4 regions of the Oceanobacillus sp. FSL K6-3682 genome follow, and region 3 is predicted to be linked to each of the others. Evidence: riboswitches for the same ligand, from Rfam matches in the RefSeq annotation. Region 3 holds a riboswitch; each other region holds the start of a gene.
What was found. Region 3 has a riboswitch for S-adenosylmethionine ahead of MHH51_RS03875 (YezD family protein). Riboswitches for the same ligand answer to the same signal wherever they lie in the genome.
Positions count from the first base shown of each region.

Region 1: it holds a riboswitch for S-adenosylmethionine, as region 3 does, so the genes downstream of both, MHH51_RS21065 (iron-containing alcohol dehydrogenase family protein) here and MHH51_RS03875 (YezD family protein) in region 3, are expected to answer to the same signal.
Region 2: it holds a riboswitch for S-adenosylmethionine, as region 3 does, so the genes downstream of both, MHH51_RS09030 (5-methyltetrahydropteroyltriglutamate--homocysteine S-methyltransferase) here and MHH51_RS03875 (YezD family protein) in region 3, are expected to answer to the same signal.
Region 4: it holds a riboswitch for S-adenosylmethionine, as region 3 does, so the genes downstream of both, metK (methionine adenosyltransferase) here and MHH51_RS03875 (YezD family protein) in region 3, are expected to answer to the same signal.

Region 1 covers NZ_CP150263.1:4,341,211-4,345,428, forward strand. Annotated here, with positions in the region: gene MHH51_RS21050 (YibE/F family protein) at 1-448, shown strand, start outside; gene MHH51_RS21055 (YibE/F family protein) at 445-1,227, shown strand; gene MHH51_RS21060 (DUF308 domain-containing protein) at 1,529-2,047, shown strand; SAM riboswitch class I at 2,165-2,281, shown strand; gene MHH51_RS21065 (iron-containing alcohol dehydrogenase family protein) at 2,448-3,548, shown strand; gene MHH51_RS21070 (MetQ/NlpA family ABC transporter substrate-binding protein) at 3,572-4,218, shown strand, end outside.
Region 2 covers NZ_CP150263.1:1,781,836-1,786,053, reverse strand. Annotated here, with positions in the region: gene MHH51_RS09035 (GNAT family N-acetyltransferase) at 1-434, opposite strand, end outside; gene MHH51_RS09030 (5-methyltetrahydropteroyltriglutamate--homocysteine S-methyltransferase) at 640-1,755, opposite strand; SAM riboswitch class I at 1,851-1,953, opposite strand; gene MHH51_RS09025 (hypothetical protein) at 2,068-2,541, opposite strand; gene MHH51_RS09020 (hypothetical protein) at 2,828-3,193, opposite strand; gene MHH51_RS09015 (type 1 glutamine amidotransferase family protein) at 3,399-3,977, opposite strand.
Region 3 covers NZ_CP150263.1:751,404-755,621, forward strand. Annotated here, with positions in the region: gene MHH51_RS03865 (GNAT family N-acetyltransferase) at 1-111, shown strand, start outside; gene MHH51_RS03870 (class I SAM-dependent methyltransferase) at 371-1,117, shown strand; SAM riboswitch class I at 1,466-1,569, shown strand; gene MHH51_RS03875 (YezD family protein) at 1,762-1,917, shown strand; gene ssuE (NADPH-dependent FMN reductase) at 2,113-2,661, shown strand; gene MHH51_RS03885 (O-acetylhomoserine aminocarboxypropyltransferase/cysteine synthase family protein) at 2,717-4,045, shown strand; gene MHH51_RS03890 (hypothetical protein) at 4,062-4,218, shown strand, end outside.
Region 4 covers NZ_CP150263.1:3,269,050-3,273,267, reverse strand. Annotated here, with positions in the region: gene pckA (phosphoenolpyruvate carboxykinase (ATP)) at 1-1,325, opposite strand, end outside; SAM riboswitch class I at 1,508-1,613, shown strand; gene metK (methionine adenosyltransferase) at 1,792-2,991, shown strand; gene MHH51_RS16250 (gamma carbonic anhydrase family protein) at 3,055-3,582, opposite strand; gene MHH51_RS16245 (hypothetical protein) at 4,100-4,218, shown strand, end outside.

The sequences.
Region 1 (4,218 bases), 1.3 Mb from region 3:
ACTACAGTTCACTGCTGAACAGGGCTTACGCTATGAAGAGATGGCATTTCTAACCCGGAATCCGCAAACTATCTTTATGGCAGGACTTTTGATTGGCTCATTAGGAGCCGTCATGGATGTTGCTATTACCTTGTCTGCTTCCATGTTTGAAATGTATGAGAAAAATAATCATATTAGCCTAGAAACATTAAAAAAAGCCGGATATGAAATAGGCAAGGATATTATGGGTACAATGACAAATATTCTATTTTTTGCCTATGTCAGCGGATCGATTCCAATGCTGTTAATTTATTTTAAAAATGCAGCTCCATTCGGTTTTACTGTATCCATGAACCTTTCTCTTGAATTAGCACGTGCTTTAGTTGGCGGAATTGGTATTGTCCTGACTATTCCTATTGCTGTGTATATATCTATTTTCTTCATCCGCAGAAAGCAGGCGAAATTATGAATGTACTCGTATTACTGGCAATCGTATTATTTGCACTAATGGCTTGGGTTGGCGGAATGAAGGGTGTTCGGTCCTTTATCGCACTCTTTATTAACTTTCTCATTGTTCTGATGGCTGTTTTCGTCATGAATGACCCGTCCGGAAATCCGATTATTATTGCGCTTATCGCGGTCGGCTTTATCAGCGCGGTCAGCCTCTTCTTCATTAATCAGGTAAATAATAAAACAATGCTTGCTTTTTTAGCGACGATTGCAACGACGGTTATCTTAATCTTTTTCATTATTATTCTGACCGAACAATCCATGATTTACGGACTCGGAGAAGAAGAGTCTGGCGAAATAACCACGTTCAATGTGCATATCGGTCTTAATTTTGTTCAAATTGCTACAGCAGTTATTCTGATGAGTACCATTGGAGCAATTGTGGATACGGCCATTTCCATTACCTCTCCAATGCGTGAAATTTATGAGCAGAATCCGGAGATTTCCAGAAAAGATTTATTTTTAGCGGGTATCCGGATCGGCCGAGATATCTTAGGGACAAGTACAAATACATTGTTCTTTGCCTTTTTCGGAGGCTATATGGGGCTGTTAATCTGGTTTAAGGATTTGGATTACTCGGTAGGCGATATTATGAATGCGAAAGTGTTTAATGATGAATTGCTGACAATCTTTATTTCCGGTGTCGGAATCGCCCTGGTTATTCCAATTGCCGCTCTGATGAGTGCGTATTATTTGAAGAGAAAAAAGAAGGATATCGTGTTAGAGGATAATGAATAAACAAAAATATAATCTAGTTATAAGAGAGCCTAGCCGCTGCAAAATCAGTGTCTGGGCTTTCTTATATATTTTATATTATAAAAATTGAATTATCCTTCTTGAAAGAAAACTTTCAAAGTCTCTCACTCAAAAGTACCGAAAATCACTACCATTGCCAGAAAATTCATTATGAACAGCAACACTAATCCAGTTTAGGTTACATACGTTTTTTTGTTTAAATGTAAATATTAAATCTATTTATATAGTAAAAACATGATTTTTACATTAGAATAAAAAAAAGACATAAGGGAGGCCAAACTAAATGATTAAAGACTTCAAAGAAAACTTTCAACGTCATGCGATACTCCGTGCAGTTATATTTATATTCATCGGTGCAGCTATTTTTATTAATCCAAATGGATTCTTGCATTTTGTGGGTTATTTGATTGCAGGGTATCTAACTTTACTAGGTGTTATTAAAATATATCAAAGCTACAAATTAAAACAACAGACCGGCACTTATGATATAGGTTTAGCAGGCGGCATTCTTTTAATTGTATTGGCTGCTGTCTTCATTTACTTTGCACCAACACTTTTCTCGATTTTACCGTTTTTATTAGGTTTAGCGATTATCATCAATGGACTAATGCAACTGATTGTAGCCTTGAATATAAAAAGTACTGGCTGGACTATTTTTTGTATTCTCCTCATGGTTGGAGGAGCTGTTCTTGTTTTTAACCCTTTCAAAAGCACGCTTATACTATTTCAAACCTTTGGCGTCATTCTGACATGTATAGGAATCTCTGAAATTGTGGGACATTTTCAAAATAGAAGAAAATAATAGATATTAAAGATGTAACTTATTATTTCTGCTTATATATCTATATTTAGCACTCTTTCTAAAGCCATTGACTTTTCATATATTTCATATTAAGATATAACAACAGTTACATAAGAACTCTTATTGAGAGTGGCGGAGGGACTGGCCCGACGAAGCCCGGCAACCTTTCTAGAATTCGTTCTAAAAAAGGTGCTAAATCCTGCAAAGCGCATTATGCGCTTTGGAAAATAAGAGAGGACGTTTAGTAAATAAACTTTTTCAACCTCTCTAGAGCAAATAGAGAGGTTTTTTATGTAACATTTAAAGAGGTTGTTCAAAAAGTCCAATAAATATAATACGGTGAATTTCTCCGTACTTTTTGAATTCTATTTAAAGTTATTTTAAAAGGGGACATCTTATCATGCAAATAGCTACTATAAAGGGCTCACCAGGCCATTATCAAATTGGTGAAGGTGCTCTGAAACACCTTGCAGAAAACTTGAATGATCTGCATGTGGAACGAATTGCAGTCGTTACCGGCAGAACTGCCTGGGAAAAGGCAAAACCATATCTTTCAGCTGCAATTACAGATAACATAAAAGAGAAAGATATACATTTTGCAGATGGGCATTGTACTGTCGAACGAACCAGCAGACTTGCAAAGATTTATCAGGAACAACAGGTTGATGCTGTCATTGGTATTGGCGGCGGAACAGCTTTAGACATAGCGAAAGCATCCGCTATAAATGCACAAATAAAAAGCATCTTAATCCCAACCATTGCAGCAACTTGTGCAGCATGGACCCCGTTAAGTGTCTTTTATCAGGAAGACGGAGCGCATTCTCATTATACAGAATTTCCTGAGACCAATACATTGGTCATAGTAGAACCGGCAATTATCGCAGAAGCTCCTGTAAAATATTTAAAAGCAGGGATTGGCGATACGTTGGCAAAATTCTATGAAGCCCGTTCTTTAGTGGAAGCCTTCTATCCTGCTGGTACACTTCCAGTCTGGCTGCAAATTTCTCAGTTCGCAGCCCGTTCCTGCAAAGATATTTTGCTTGCTGACAGTAAAGCAGCAATTAAAGCTTGTGAAAATAATCAGGTGACAGATGCACTCATTCGCGTTATTGAAGCCATTATTGCAACAGGTGGTATGGTTGGAGGCTTTGGCGGGAAAGCTGGACGTATTGCCGGTGCACATTCTATTCATAATGGTTTAACAGCAGCACCGCAAATCGCTGATTCCCTTCATGGGGAAATCGTATCCTACGGTATTTTAGCTCAACTTGTCATAGAACAGGATATTGAAGAGCTTCATATGCTCTTGAATTATTATGAAGCATGGGGCTTTCCAACAAGCTTGGCAGACTTCTCCATACAGACAGATGATCAGGAGCTGTTGGAAGCTATTGCGAAGAAGGTTACCCGTGAAGAGGAATCTATTCATTTGATGAAGAAAGAAATCAATGCAGATAAAGTTATTAGTGCATTCTTACAACTTGAAGACTATTCAAAATAAAAATGAAAGTAGGAAGATCTATCATGAAGAAATATTTACTTAGTATTACAGCTTTATTACTCGTTTTCCTTGCTGCCTGCGGCGGAGATGACGAAAGCGGCAGTGAATCAGACTTACTTGAGGATGGTGTACTGACAGTCGGTGTAACAGCCGGGCCGCATGAAGAAATTGTTGAAAAAATAGCTGAAATTGCAGCTGAAGATGATTTAGAGATTAAAACGGTTGTGTTTAGCGATTATGTCATGCCGAATGTTTCTTTAGACGAAGGTGATATTGACATCAGCAGCTTCCAAACAGAACCTTTTATGGACAGTATGGTTGAAGAAAGAGGCTTAGATATTGTTAAAGTAGCAGATACTGTAACTTTCCCGATGGGGGTTTATTCTGAATCTGTTGATTCGCTTGAAGATATTCCAGACGGTGCAACATTAGGTCTTCCTGGAGACCCTACCAACAGCGGACGTGCTTTATTATTATTTGAACAAGCTGGACTTATCAAATTAGAAGAAGGTTTAGGTGTTAACGCAACAGTAAATGATGTTGTTGAAAATCCAAAAAATCTTGAGCTGCTTGAGTTAGATTCTGCGCAAATACCAAGGCAGCTTGGTGAAGTAGATGCAGCGGCAATTAATTCCAATTTTGCAATTGAAGCTGACCTTTCCCCTAAAGA
Region 2 (4,218 bases), 1.0 Mb from region 3:
AATCCATCATAATTCGCCTTTACAGACACCCCGTCTACTATTTTATCTCCATGTTCAATAACAAATCCCATTCTTTGATGAAAGGCAATTGACGTTTTATTTACTGGTGAAGTGATGCAGCGGATGACACTTCGATTTGCCATTTTAACCTTGGCGAAGAATTTTTCATAAAGGACTTTTCCAATATTTTTCTTCCGGTAATCCGGATGGACACCAACAAAATGAATATAGGCTTCATCTAACTCATCCTGGGACAGGAACCCGATTACAAATCCTATAATTTCACTACCTTCTTCTGCAACAAAGCTTGTATTTTTAAAGTGATTAAAAAATAACTTAGGCAGCATACCTGCCATATCACGGCCGCCCCACCAATCATTTATCCTTGGAGCCAAGACATCATAATCAGAGCTTATTAAACTGCGTATCTCCATTTTATACCACCTTATTAAGTTATATTATCCATTTAAAAAGGAATAAAAATAGCCGAATATTCTTATTGTACATTTCTAATATATCAAAAAATTATATTAATGTCTTTCCCTGTTTAAAATAAACGCCGCTATAAACATATGTAGAATGACATTAAAAAGGAGACTCGGAAAGATCCCTCTCCAAATCCCCTTTTTCTAGTAAAATTTATTTCCACACGTCTTCTGCTATTTGAACAACATGGCGGATTTTTCCCCATTGCTGCGCCTCAGTCAGCAAATTCCCTTCTTCTGTGGAAGCAAACCCGCATTGAGGGCTCAAACAAAGCTGATTCAACGGTACATATTCCGCAGCTTCTGCTATTCTTGCTTTAACAGCCTCTGGATCTTCCAGTTCACTGAATTTAGAAGTGATAAGCCCAAGCACAATATACAAATCATCGCGGTTCACATGACGCAGCGGTTCAAATCCGCCCGAACGATCATCATCAAATTCCAGGAAAAGTCCATCAACCTGCAGACCTCCAAAAATGGTTTCTGACATGGCTTCGTAACCGCCGCTTGACATATAGGTAGACTGAAAATTTCCCCGGCAAATATGCATCGTCACCAGCATATCATCCGGTCTGTTTGCAATCGATTCATTAATTGCTCTTGCACATAATTCCGCTGTTTTCTCGGGATCTCTTCCTTTTTCAATCAAAGAGTTTCTCCCCTTTTCTGAGAAAAAGGTTGCCCAGGAAGTATCATCCAGCTGTAAGTAGCGGCAGCCTTCATCATATAATGCCTGAATGGCTCCTTGATAAGCAGTAACCAGGTCATCGATAATTGCTTCATCACTTTCATAAATACCCTTTTCAAAATCCGCCCGGAAAAAGAGCATATTCGGACTTGGAATCGCAAATTTGGCAACAGCATCTCCGGCAATACCATGAAGAAATTTATAATGCTCAAGCATATAATGGTCACTGAAACCAATTTTACCTGTTACTTTAATACCCCGCTTTTTGGTTTCTACTCCCGTAAACTGTAAACCTTGTTCAGCGGTGTAACCTTCTACACCATCTAAGCCTTCCAGAAAATCAAAATGCCACCAGGCACGGCGAAACTCGCCATCTGTCACTGATTGAAGACCGGCTTCCTTCTGCTGCTCTACCAGTTTGATAATTTCCTCATCTTCAATCTGCCGCAATTGTTCAGGACTGATTTCTCCTTTTGCTTTTTGCGCGCGAGCTTCCTTTAAACGCTGGGGACGGAGAAAGCTCCCTACATGATCTGCTCTGAACGGAGCTCGTGTATTTTTTGTTTCTGTTGATATTGTCATCGAATACCCCTTCCTCTCTACCTGCTATCTTCATTCTATAATCCAATTAAAAAACCCCTTCTGAAAATAGAAGAGGTTTGGTATAGTAAAATCTCTTCTTATCTTCAAGCAAAAATGCTTCTGGAATTAGCACAGTACAAATTAGTGTCTGCTGCTAAGGCTTCAACGGGCCAGTCCCTCCACCTTTCTGGATAAGAATATATGGAATTATACGAATAATTACAGATTACTTTACATGGAAGCGTTGGATTCGTCAAGGGTAATCCCAAAATATAGGGATCCTGCTGCAATTGATTTAAAATCAAGATAGTGTCAGCTTTTTTTATCAGAAAAAATTTTATAATCTTCGCTGATAACAAAAGCAGACAAATACAAGCAGAAGAATAAAATGGCTGTTCCTTCCCATGATATATTAATTCTCGTAAATAGAGGCTCAATAAAGCTTTTATAAAAAATAACACTACATAGCAGCTGCACCATATAACTCAGAAACATTACCTTCTTCGTTTCTTTCATCTTTGCCAATTTAAGAATAAACTGATATAACAGATTAAAAATTATTCCTACAAGATAAGAAAGAAAAAGCAAGCCGCCAAAATAAAGAATATTAATGAAAATATTATCAAAGAATCGTATTTCAATAAGATTCCAGCCTGCTAAGATATTTGATAAGCCATATATTATCATAATGGGGATGGCCACAATAACTGCTGCACTAACAATTACGAGGCCGGCAAGAAGCAGATTAGCAATAAGGTTGGAATAGTCTATTTTTTTCTTGTTCAAAATTTATAGGACCGCCTTCCTTTGTATAAACCTTTACTATATATAAGTTTCTAAAAAAATATTTTAATCGTTCCAAATGAGGCTACTTACAATTGTATCATAAATGAAGTACAATACAGTTGTTCGTTACTCTACTACAGGATTATTATGCAGGAATACTCTTTAATTGTTCTACAACAAAAAACCACAGCACTATCTAATATTAGATACACTAATGGTTTGAAATAATCTATGATTTATTTATTATTCTATCAAACAATAAATTTACTTTATTTGGAAAATATGTTCACTTAGCTTTCTTCAAAATATTCACGTCTGCCCTGGTAGATAATAATTCTGTTGATAAAACATCTAATTTAGAATCTACTTTGTCTACCTTTTCTTCTAATGAAGTAACCCTTGAATCCAGTCTGTCTACTTTTTCTTCTAATGAAATAACCCTTGAATCCAGTTTATCTACTTTTTCTTCCAGTGAAGTGACCCTTAGATCCAGTTTGTCAACCTTTTCTTCCAGCGAAATAACTCTTGAATCTAGATTATCTACCTTCCCTTCCAGTGAAGTGACTTTTGAACCCAGATTATCTACTTTTTGTATTAATTCCTTTATAGCTAGCATTAAAGCTTCATTTGTCACTTTTACTTCTTTACTCATGCAAAATCGCTCCTTCACCGCTTAAATACGATATTTTTATTATACAATATGTGCTGTTTTTTTTCATCCCCTCTCCTGGAAATTTTATATTAAAAAGGCTTCTATCAAAAAGGAAAAGAAGACTTTTAATAAATAATTTAAAATGAACATACTTGCTCTGTTGCGACCAAAACCTGCTTTTGAAAATAAAACCTTCAGATCAACCTCAACTTGTATAAAACCCTTTTTTAAACATTTGATACCATTCTTTCAATTCAGCCTGCTCCATAATCTCAAAGTATTTTAGAATTTCTCTCGCAAACTCAACTGCAGCTGTTCCGTTAGCGGTAATAAATCCCTTTGTTGAAACGGCCTGTTTTTCGATGAAATGCTCTTTGCCTTTGTAACCCGGGGCACCTTTTATTAAATGAGCAGCTGAATTTCCGGTATGTTTGATATGGTCTAAATATCCTTTGTCTGCCAGGAATGTGCAAGCATCACATATTGCTGCAACCGGGATTTTCTTTTCTACGCACATATCTACTACTGATTTAACAACTTCATTTTGCGGTTTCGCCCAGGTTGTACCTCCAACCATAATAAGCATATGAAAATTTTCGGGTATTTCATTGATTGTGTAGTCTGGAATAACAGTAAATCCGCCCATTGATTTGACCGGATTCTTGCTAAGGGATAATGTTTTTACAGCATATCCGGTTTTCGGGTTATTTAATTCGGAGCAAATATAAGATCCCTCCCAATCTGCATAATTCTCTGGCAGAAAAATCAAAATTTCTTTTTTCATAGGTTTACACTCCTTTTTGATAAGTTTACTTTATCTTTTTTTATTATGGCTAATTCAACTGTCTTCCATTGTTCATCTATCTCAGTAAAAATATATTTATCATTTCGAATATTCCGCCATTAAATATTATAAAATCCTTAATCTAGAGTAAACATAAATATTTGGGCAACGATAACTTTTCTAAACAGATATTATAGCGTATCGTTTCATTTTGGTTCATCGTAAATCAAAACTTTCAACC
Region 3 (4,218 bases):
CGTTTAGACTGTGTGGAAAGCAATAAAAAACTTAATCAAATTTATAGGGGTTTTGGCTATGATTATAAAGGAACCAATCATGACCATTGCAGGTATGAAAAAATTTTATAATTTGTGATAGCTGCTCTTTATCCTCTATATAATCATCTTCAGTGATTCGATTTAAATTATCTTCAAAAGGATTTTTTCAAGATATTAATTCTGACGGTATACCTTATCATATTTTAAATTTGAATAAGGTTGCTGTCAGGAACTACATAGTTTTGCCAATAACAAGCATGTTTTCAATAGATATGCTTTTTTATGTTTTAAAGGGTCTATTTGAACATGAATTTAGAGTAGCACTATATGTTGGAGAGGAAGTAAAGCAATGAAACAAAATAAATACGATGATAATCATTTTTTTCAAGCATACTCAGAAATGGACCGGTCTAAGAAAGGGCTGGAAGCAGCCGGAGAGTGGCATATATTAAAAGAAATGCTGCCAGACTTCAAAGGGAAAAATGTTTTAGATTTAGGCTGCGGATTTGGCTGGCACAGCCGCTATGCCAGAGAACAGGGAGCAGAATCTGTAATAGGAACTGATATATCTGAACGAATGCTCACACATGCAAAAGAACTGACCAATGATCCCGGTATTACGTATCTGCATCAGGCTATCGAGGATGTGGATTTCCTTGAAGAATCTATGGATATTGTTATCAGTTCACTCGCGCTTCATTATATCGAATCATTTGATAGTGTTTGTGAAAAGGTATATGCGATTTTAAAGCCGGGTGGAAGCTTTGTCTTTTCTGTAGAGCATCCTATTTTTACCGCAAGAAAAGAACAGGACTGGATTTATGATAAAACGGGTAAGGAGCCTTTACATTGGCCAGTGGATAATTACCAGATAGAAGGGAAACGGGAAGCGTCCTTTTTAAATGAAACGGTGACAAAGTATCATCGTACTGTGTCTACATTTATGAATGGTTTATCGCAGGCTGGATTTGAGATCTTGCGAGTGGAAGAATCCGTGCCTTCTGAGGAGATGCTTAAGAAGATACCTGAAATGAAGCATGAATTGCGCCGGCCGATGTTTTTAATGATTGCAGCAGAGAAAAAGGAGAAAAGCTAGAAAGCACTTTTGGCTTTTACTTAATGGAAAATGACAGTAAAGAAGTTACGGTGAGGCTCTTTTGGAAAAGTTATTTTAAATCTATTAAATAATAATGAAAGACTGGTCTACTATAGGTCAATGCTTAGAATAATATCTTAGCATTGGCCTATTTTAATGCAGGGGAAATTAAATTAATCTTTAAGCAAGGACTTTTCTATCTATAAAGTGGGGAAGATATTGGTGCACTTCCTTAGCTGCACTGCAGGCAGCCATAACATTAAAAATTTCAAAAGTTTAAAAATAAGGATTGACATTCCCAAAAATAGTATGTAAACTAATAAACACAATTAAACCACTCGGAATAATATCTTATCTAGAGAGGCGGAGGGACTGGCCCGAAGAAGCCTCGGCAACAGACTTACGCAAGTACTGTGCCAATTCCTGCAAGTGTTTAGCTTGATAGATAAGAAGAGTAAGTGAACCATATTGTTTCAACCCTTTTCTTATTTAGAGGTGGGATTTTTGTTTTTTTAATTGCTGATTGGGCTACCAAAGGCATGTGTGTTTGAGCTCATGATTTGAGAGATTTCGCAATGTGGAAAACAGAAGTTTAATGAATTTATTTATTTTTCATGACATTTCTTAAATAGGGGGGAGCTGGCTTGGGAAAGATTGATGATGTAAAATTGAACCATATTTTAAAAGCATTGAAAGAACTGGAATATGGTTCAGTAGTTATTACCGTGCATGACGGAAAAATTACGCAAATAGATACGACCGAGAAGAAGCGTTTTTCCTTAGTGAAAAATCATTCTTAAAAAATTAATATTATGTATGCCCATTAGACAACTAAAGGCATCTTCCATTTTGATAATATATGTTATCGGATGAAAGATGCCTTTTTATTTTTATAAAACTGTTTAAGGGTGTTCCTGTAAAAGTACCATGAAGTTCAGGTTTCTAAAATTATACTAAATACGAATATACAAAAATGAATGGAAAGGATGAAATAGATGAGTGAGATTGTCGTACTATCAGGAAGTCCCTCTGAAGTATCCCGTTCAAATGCAGTTTTAAGGTATATCGGATCCACACTTGAGGAAAAGGGTTTTTCAGTAACACATATATCTGTCAGAGATGTACCCCAGGACGTATTATTTAATGGGGAATTTAACAGTCTTGTTATTCAAAGAATAACTTCTCTTATCAAAGAAGCAAAAGGAGTTATCGTTGGAACACCTGTTTATAAATCTTCTTATTCCGGGATTTTAAAGGCTTTAGTAGACTTATTGCCGCAGGATGTATTGGAGGATAAGACGGTCTTGCCATTAATGACAGGAGGGAGCTCCTCTCACTTACTGGCGATGGAATATACATTAAAACCGTTGCTGGCTTCTTTAAAGGGAATGAATTTAAAAGGTGTGTATTTTGTTGATAGTCAGATTGATAAAAGAAATACTGCTAATCCTATTGTACACACAAATGCGCTGGAGCGATTAACGAAGCAGGTAGAGTATTTTACAAAATCAATTAGTAAAAAACAGATGAAAATCTTACTATAAAAATATTTTTAAAAATTATGAATTATAGGATGTGTAAACAGAAAGGAGAAGAGCAATGAGTTTTGAAGAGCAAGATACACCGAATTTTAATACAGTTGCACAGCATGGAGGCCAGGAATCAGATTCATTAACGCATGCAAGGGCAGTGCCGATTTACCAGACAACATCTTATGAGTTTGAAAGTCCGGATCATGCTGCTTCTCTTTTTCAGATGCAGAAAGAAGGATATATCTATTCTCGTAACGCGAATCCAACCAATCGTGTTTTAGAAAAAAGATTAGCCGGTTTAGAAGGCGGGGTTGATGCCTTTGCTGTTTCTTCCGGACAATCCGCCATCACAATAGCTTTATTAACACTTGCCAAAGCAGGGGAGGAGATTGTAACAACAAATGCATTATACGGTGGAACATATAATCTTTTCTCAGAAACATTTTCACGCTTTGGAGTAAAGGCTCGTTTTGTAGATGGCACAGATATTGAGGAAGTAAGAGGTGCAATAAATGAAAAGACAAAAGCTGTTTTTACAGAGTCAATCGGTAATCCGGGCTTACAGATTGCTGATATAAAAGCACTTAGCAAGGCTGCTCATGACCATGGCATTCCACTAGTTGTTGATGCCACTTTCACTACGCCATACTTACAAAAGCCAATCGATTACGGAGCAGATATTGTCATTCATTCTGTCACGAAATTTATTGGCGGAAACGGAACAGCGATTGGCGGAATTATAATTGATGCCGGAAGCTTTGATTGGGGTAATGGAAACTTCCCTGAATTTACAACTCCAAACAGAGCTTTAAATAATCAATCGTATGTTGAACTGCCCAGCGCAAGTCCGTTTATTGCGAAGGCCCGCTTTGAACTCGGGCATAACCTTGGGACGGCGTTATCCCCTTTTCATGGCTGGTTATTTATTCAGGGATTACAGTCATTATCTGTTCGAATGAGACAGCATGTTGAAAATGCTCAGGAGGTTGCTGAATATTTAGCGAATCATCATCTCATTGCATGGGTGAATTATCCAACGTTAGAAGGGGATTCACAGTATGAACTTGCGAAAATCTATTTGCCAAAAGGGGCAGGATCTATTTTTACATTTGGAGTAATAGGTGGATATGAATCTGCGAAAATCTTTATCAACTCTGTGAAATTACTTTCTCATGTGGCGAACGTTGGTGATTCCAAAACACTTGTAATTCATCCGGCGAGTACAACACATGCAAGGTTATCACCTGAAGAAAAGCTCACAGCAGGAGTTGAAGAAGAACAAATTCGATTATCAATAGGGCTGGAAGATGTTGAGGATATCAAAGCGGATATCGACCAAGCATTACAGAAAAGCGTTGAAGCCAGTTTCGTAGAGGAAGTAAATCCATTTAATTAAACAAGGAGAGGAAAACATGCTTATTGCTGTTGTACTAAACGAAATAAAATTAATTGTACCCATTGTTGAAGGGGAAACGATCCGTATCTTTGACTCTGAGAAAAGCACATATAAAGATTTTGAAAATCCGGCAATTCATCTAAAAGAAGGAAGACGAGGGGCAGCTTTAAAAT
Region 4 (4,218 bases), 2.3 Mb from region 3:
GTATAGGAGAGCTTCATTCTGTTTCCAACCCCGTAAGCACCACCAGTCCAGCCTGTGTTAATAAGAAATACATTGGCATTAAATTTATCAATTTTTTCTCCAAGCATTTCTGCATATACTGACGGATTTAACGGTAAAAATGGAGAACCGAAGCATGCTGAGAATGTTGCAACAGGCTTTGTCACACCACGTTCTGTTCCAGCCAGCTTACTGGTGTATCCACTCAGGAAATGATACATTGCCTGTTCTTTTGTCAGTTTACTGATTGGCGGTAAGGTTCCTGATGCATCCGCTGTCAAGAATATAATGGTATTTGGATGTCCAGCGACACTAGGCTCTAGGCTATTATCAATATTTTCTAATGGGTAAGCAGCACGTGTGTTTTCGGTTAAAGAAGTATCATCATAGTCAGGGACCCGCGTATCTTCATCTAATACTACATTTTCTAAAACAGATCCATAGCGGATAGCATCAAAAATTTGCGGCTCTTTTTCTGCCGATAAATTGATGCATTTTGCATAGCAGCCACCTTCAATATTGAATACGCCATCTTCACTCCAGCCATGTTCGTCATCTCCGATTAATCGTCTGTCAACATCTGCTGAGAGTGTAGTTTTTCCAGTTCCGGATAATCCGAAAAATAAAGCTACATCGCCTTCTTCTCCTACATTGGAGGAGCAATGCATGGACAGGACATCTTGCTCAGGCAGAAGGAAATTAACTACAGAGAAGATTGATTTTTTTATCTCTCCTGCATATTCTGTTCCTCCAATAAGTACAATGCGCTGTTCAAAAGAAATTAAAACAAATGCTTCTGAATTTGTACCGTCTGCTTCAGGATTGGCTTTGAAACCGGGAGCAGAGATTACTGTAAAATCAGCTTCGTGCAATTGCTCCATCTCTTTTTCAATAGGAATAAATAATTGTCTTGCAAATAAATTGTGCCAAGCATATTCATTAATAACTTGAATAGGCAGTTTATACTTTTCATCTGCACCGGCATAGGCCTGGAGATGAAAAATTTCTTCTTTGTTATCTAAATATGCAATCACTTTGTCAAGCAGCTGATTGAAGGTATCCTCATCAATTGGCTGATTGACATTTCCCCAGTCTACTTTATCTGCTGATAAGGCATCTTTTACAATAAATTTATCTTCTGGAGAACGTCCTGTATATTTTCCAGTGGTAGCACGGATAGCACCAGTAGCTGTCAATTTCGCTTCATCACGATTGATAATTTTTTCAATAAGTTGGCCTACAGAATAGTTGCTGTAAATATTTGTTGAAGTGAACTCCTCCAGAATACTTCTCCGCAATATTTTCATAAGACAATTATTCACTCCTTTTAATGGTATAGAATTCATTTTATCCTTAAAATATGTTTATTAGTATAACACATTAAATATAATAGTCCATACTACTTTATGAAAAAATATTTTTTATGCTACATAGGGTAATTGGGTTGACAGGAGAGGCTTGTTTCGTTAATCTAATTATTGAACGGATACTCTTATTCAGAGATGGTGGAGGGACAGACCCGATGAAGCCCAGCAACCTCACATAATGTGAAAGGTGCTAACCTGATGCAAGGATCATTCCTTGAACAATAAGAGCGAAAGGCCAATATGTTTCCCTTTCCTCATGTATTTTGAAGGAGAGGTTTTTTTGTTTTTAGGAGACTTTTTAAATATATTAAAAGTTTGCATAAAAAATGAAACCACATTGGGTGGAATGATAGATTTACATTGAAACAGAGTTCCGTAACATACAAGGAAAAGGGGAGTTAGCCTTATGGCTGCAAATCGTCGTTTATTTACTTCTGAGTCAGTTACTGAAGGGCATCCGGATAAGATGTCTGACCAAATTTCTGATGCTATTCTGGATGAGATTCTTTCGAAGGATCCAAATGCGAGAGTAGCGTGTGAAACAACTGTTACAACTGGAATTGTTTTAGTTGCCGGAGAGATTTCTACAAGTACGTATGTAGATATTCCTGCAATTGTACGTGAAACAGTAAAGAATATTGGATACACCCGAGCAAAATATGGTTTTGATTCTGAAACTTGTGCAGTGTTAACTGCTATTGATGAGCAGTCTCCTGATATTGCTGGAGGTGTGGATATAGCGTTAGAAGCAAGGCAGGGACAGGAAATTGAAGAGGAAATTGAAGCAATAGGAGCTGGAGACCAGGGCTTGATGTTTGGATTTGCCTGCAATGAAACAGAAGAGCTTATGCCTCTGCCAATCTCTTTGGCTCATCGTTTATCCAGAAGATTAGCAGATGTCCGTAAAGAGAAAATTGTGGATTACCTGCGTCCTGATGGAAAGACTCAGGTAACGGTGGAGTATGATGAAAATGATCAGCCGTTACGTGTAGATACTATTGTTGTTTCTACACAGCATCATCCAGATATAACAAATGAACAAATAGAAGCGGATATTATTAAACATGTTGTAGAAGCTGTTGTACCAGGTGAATTACTGGATGATAAGACAAAATACTTCATTAATCCGACTGGCCGTTTTGTATTAGGCGGACCACAAGGGGATGTCGGCTTAACAGGAAGAAAAATCATTGTTGACACATATGGAGGCTATGCAAGACATGGCGGTGGAGCCTTTAGCGGGAAAGATGCAACGAAAGTGGACCGTTCTGCTGCTTATGCTGCACGCTATGTTGCTAAAAATATCGTTGCTGCAGGTCTGGCTGATTCCTGTGAAGTTCAATTAGCCTATGCTATTGGTGTAGCACAGCCGGTCTCTATTTCGATTAATACATTTGGCACAGGGCTCGTCAGTGAAGAAAAATTAGTGGAAGCAGTGCGCGAGTTATTCGATTTGCGTCCAGCAGGTATTATCCGTATGCTGGATTTGAGAAGACCAATCTTTAAAAATACCGCTGCTTATGGTCATTTTGGCCGCACAGATATTACATTCCCGTGGGAAAAAACAGATAAAGTGGAAGAATTAAAAGCTTTAACTGCTAAATAAAAAAAATGTCAGGTATCTGAGGATGCCTGACATTTTTTACATGCAATCAAGATGGTAGTGATGCTATTTATCCATCCCCATTGATGTTTCTCTTAAATAATACTGTCCTTTTTCCACGTAGGATTTGCGGATACGTTCCATTTCTTCATAATCCTTATCCGTTAATTCACGGACTACCTTAGCAGGCCTGCCCATTGCTAAGGTTCTAGGAGGTATTTTCTTCCCTGGAGGCACCAGACTCCCGGCACCGACAAATGCATGCTCTCCAATTTCTGCACCATCCAAAATAATGGAACCCATACCGATAAGTGCATGATGGCGTATAGTTGCTGAATGCAAGGTCACCTGATGACCTACTGTTACATCATGTTCAAGTATTAACGGCATATTTGGACTTTGATGCAGCATAGAAAGATCCTGTATATTTGTCCGTTTACCAATTTTTGTAGGGGCGACATCTCCCCGGATAACAGTATGAAACCAAATACTTGCTTCTTCTTCAATTGTTACATCACCATTAATCACAGCATTTTTTGCAATGAATGCAGCAGGATCAATAGATGGAGAGATTCCTTTATAAGATTCAATCATCTGTATTCCTCCAATTAATTTATAATGATTAAAGTATATCAGAGGAAATATTTTCTGGAAAGAAGTCTGAAAAACAGATGATTTTCAGCTGTTTATGGAAAGGGTAATCATTTATATTTACACCATTTTAAAACGATTTTTTAAGTTATAGGCATATATTCTAAACCGCTTATTTCTTATGAATAATAAGTTTGAATGTATATTTATTTCTGTATAACCTCTACAGATACGAATATTTTTATGGTAGAATAAATAAGCTGGTTACATAACGATAGTGATAAATAAATAGATAAATGCTATCTTGGTTTATTCCATTCGTAATCTTGGAGATGGGGAAACCGGCAGTTGTTTCAGTTATTACTGGGACAAGTAATTGTATAAATCGGTCTAATCTATCAATGATTAAAATATTATTCAAACAGGCGAACATTTAAAGTAAAAGTATTTCTTTGAAAATGAACTTTTGGCCTGTCAGAGAGAAAACTGATTTATCGGTAAAAAATGGGGTTGTACTTTCATGTTAATTCAAATTGTCATAGGAATTTTATTTTTTATTGGTGTTTATATACTGATTAGTGATGAACAAAAATGGCTGCGCGTAACAACGTACAGTTATATTATTTTGTTAACGATTAT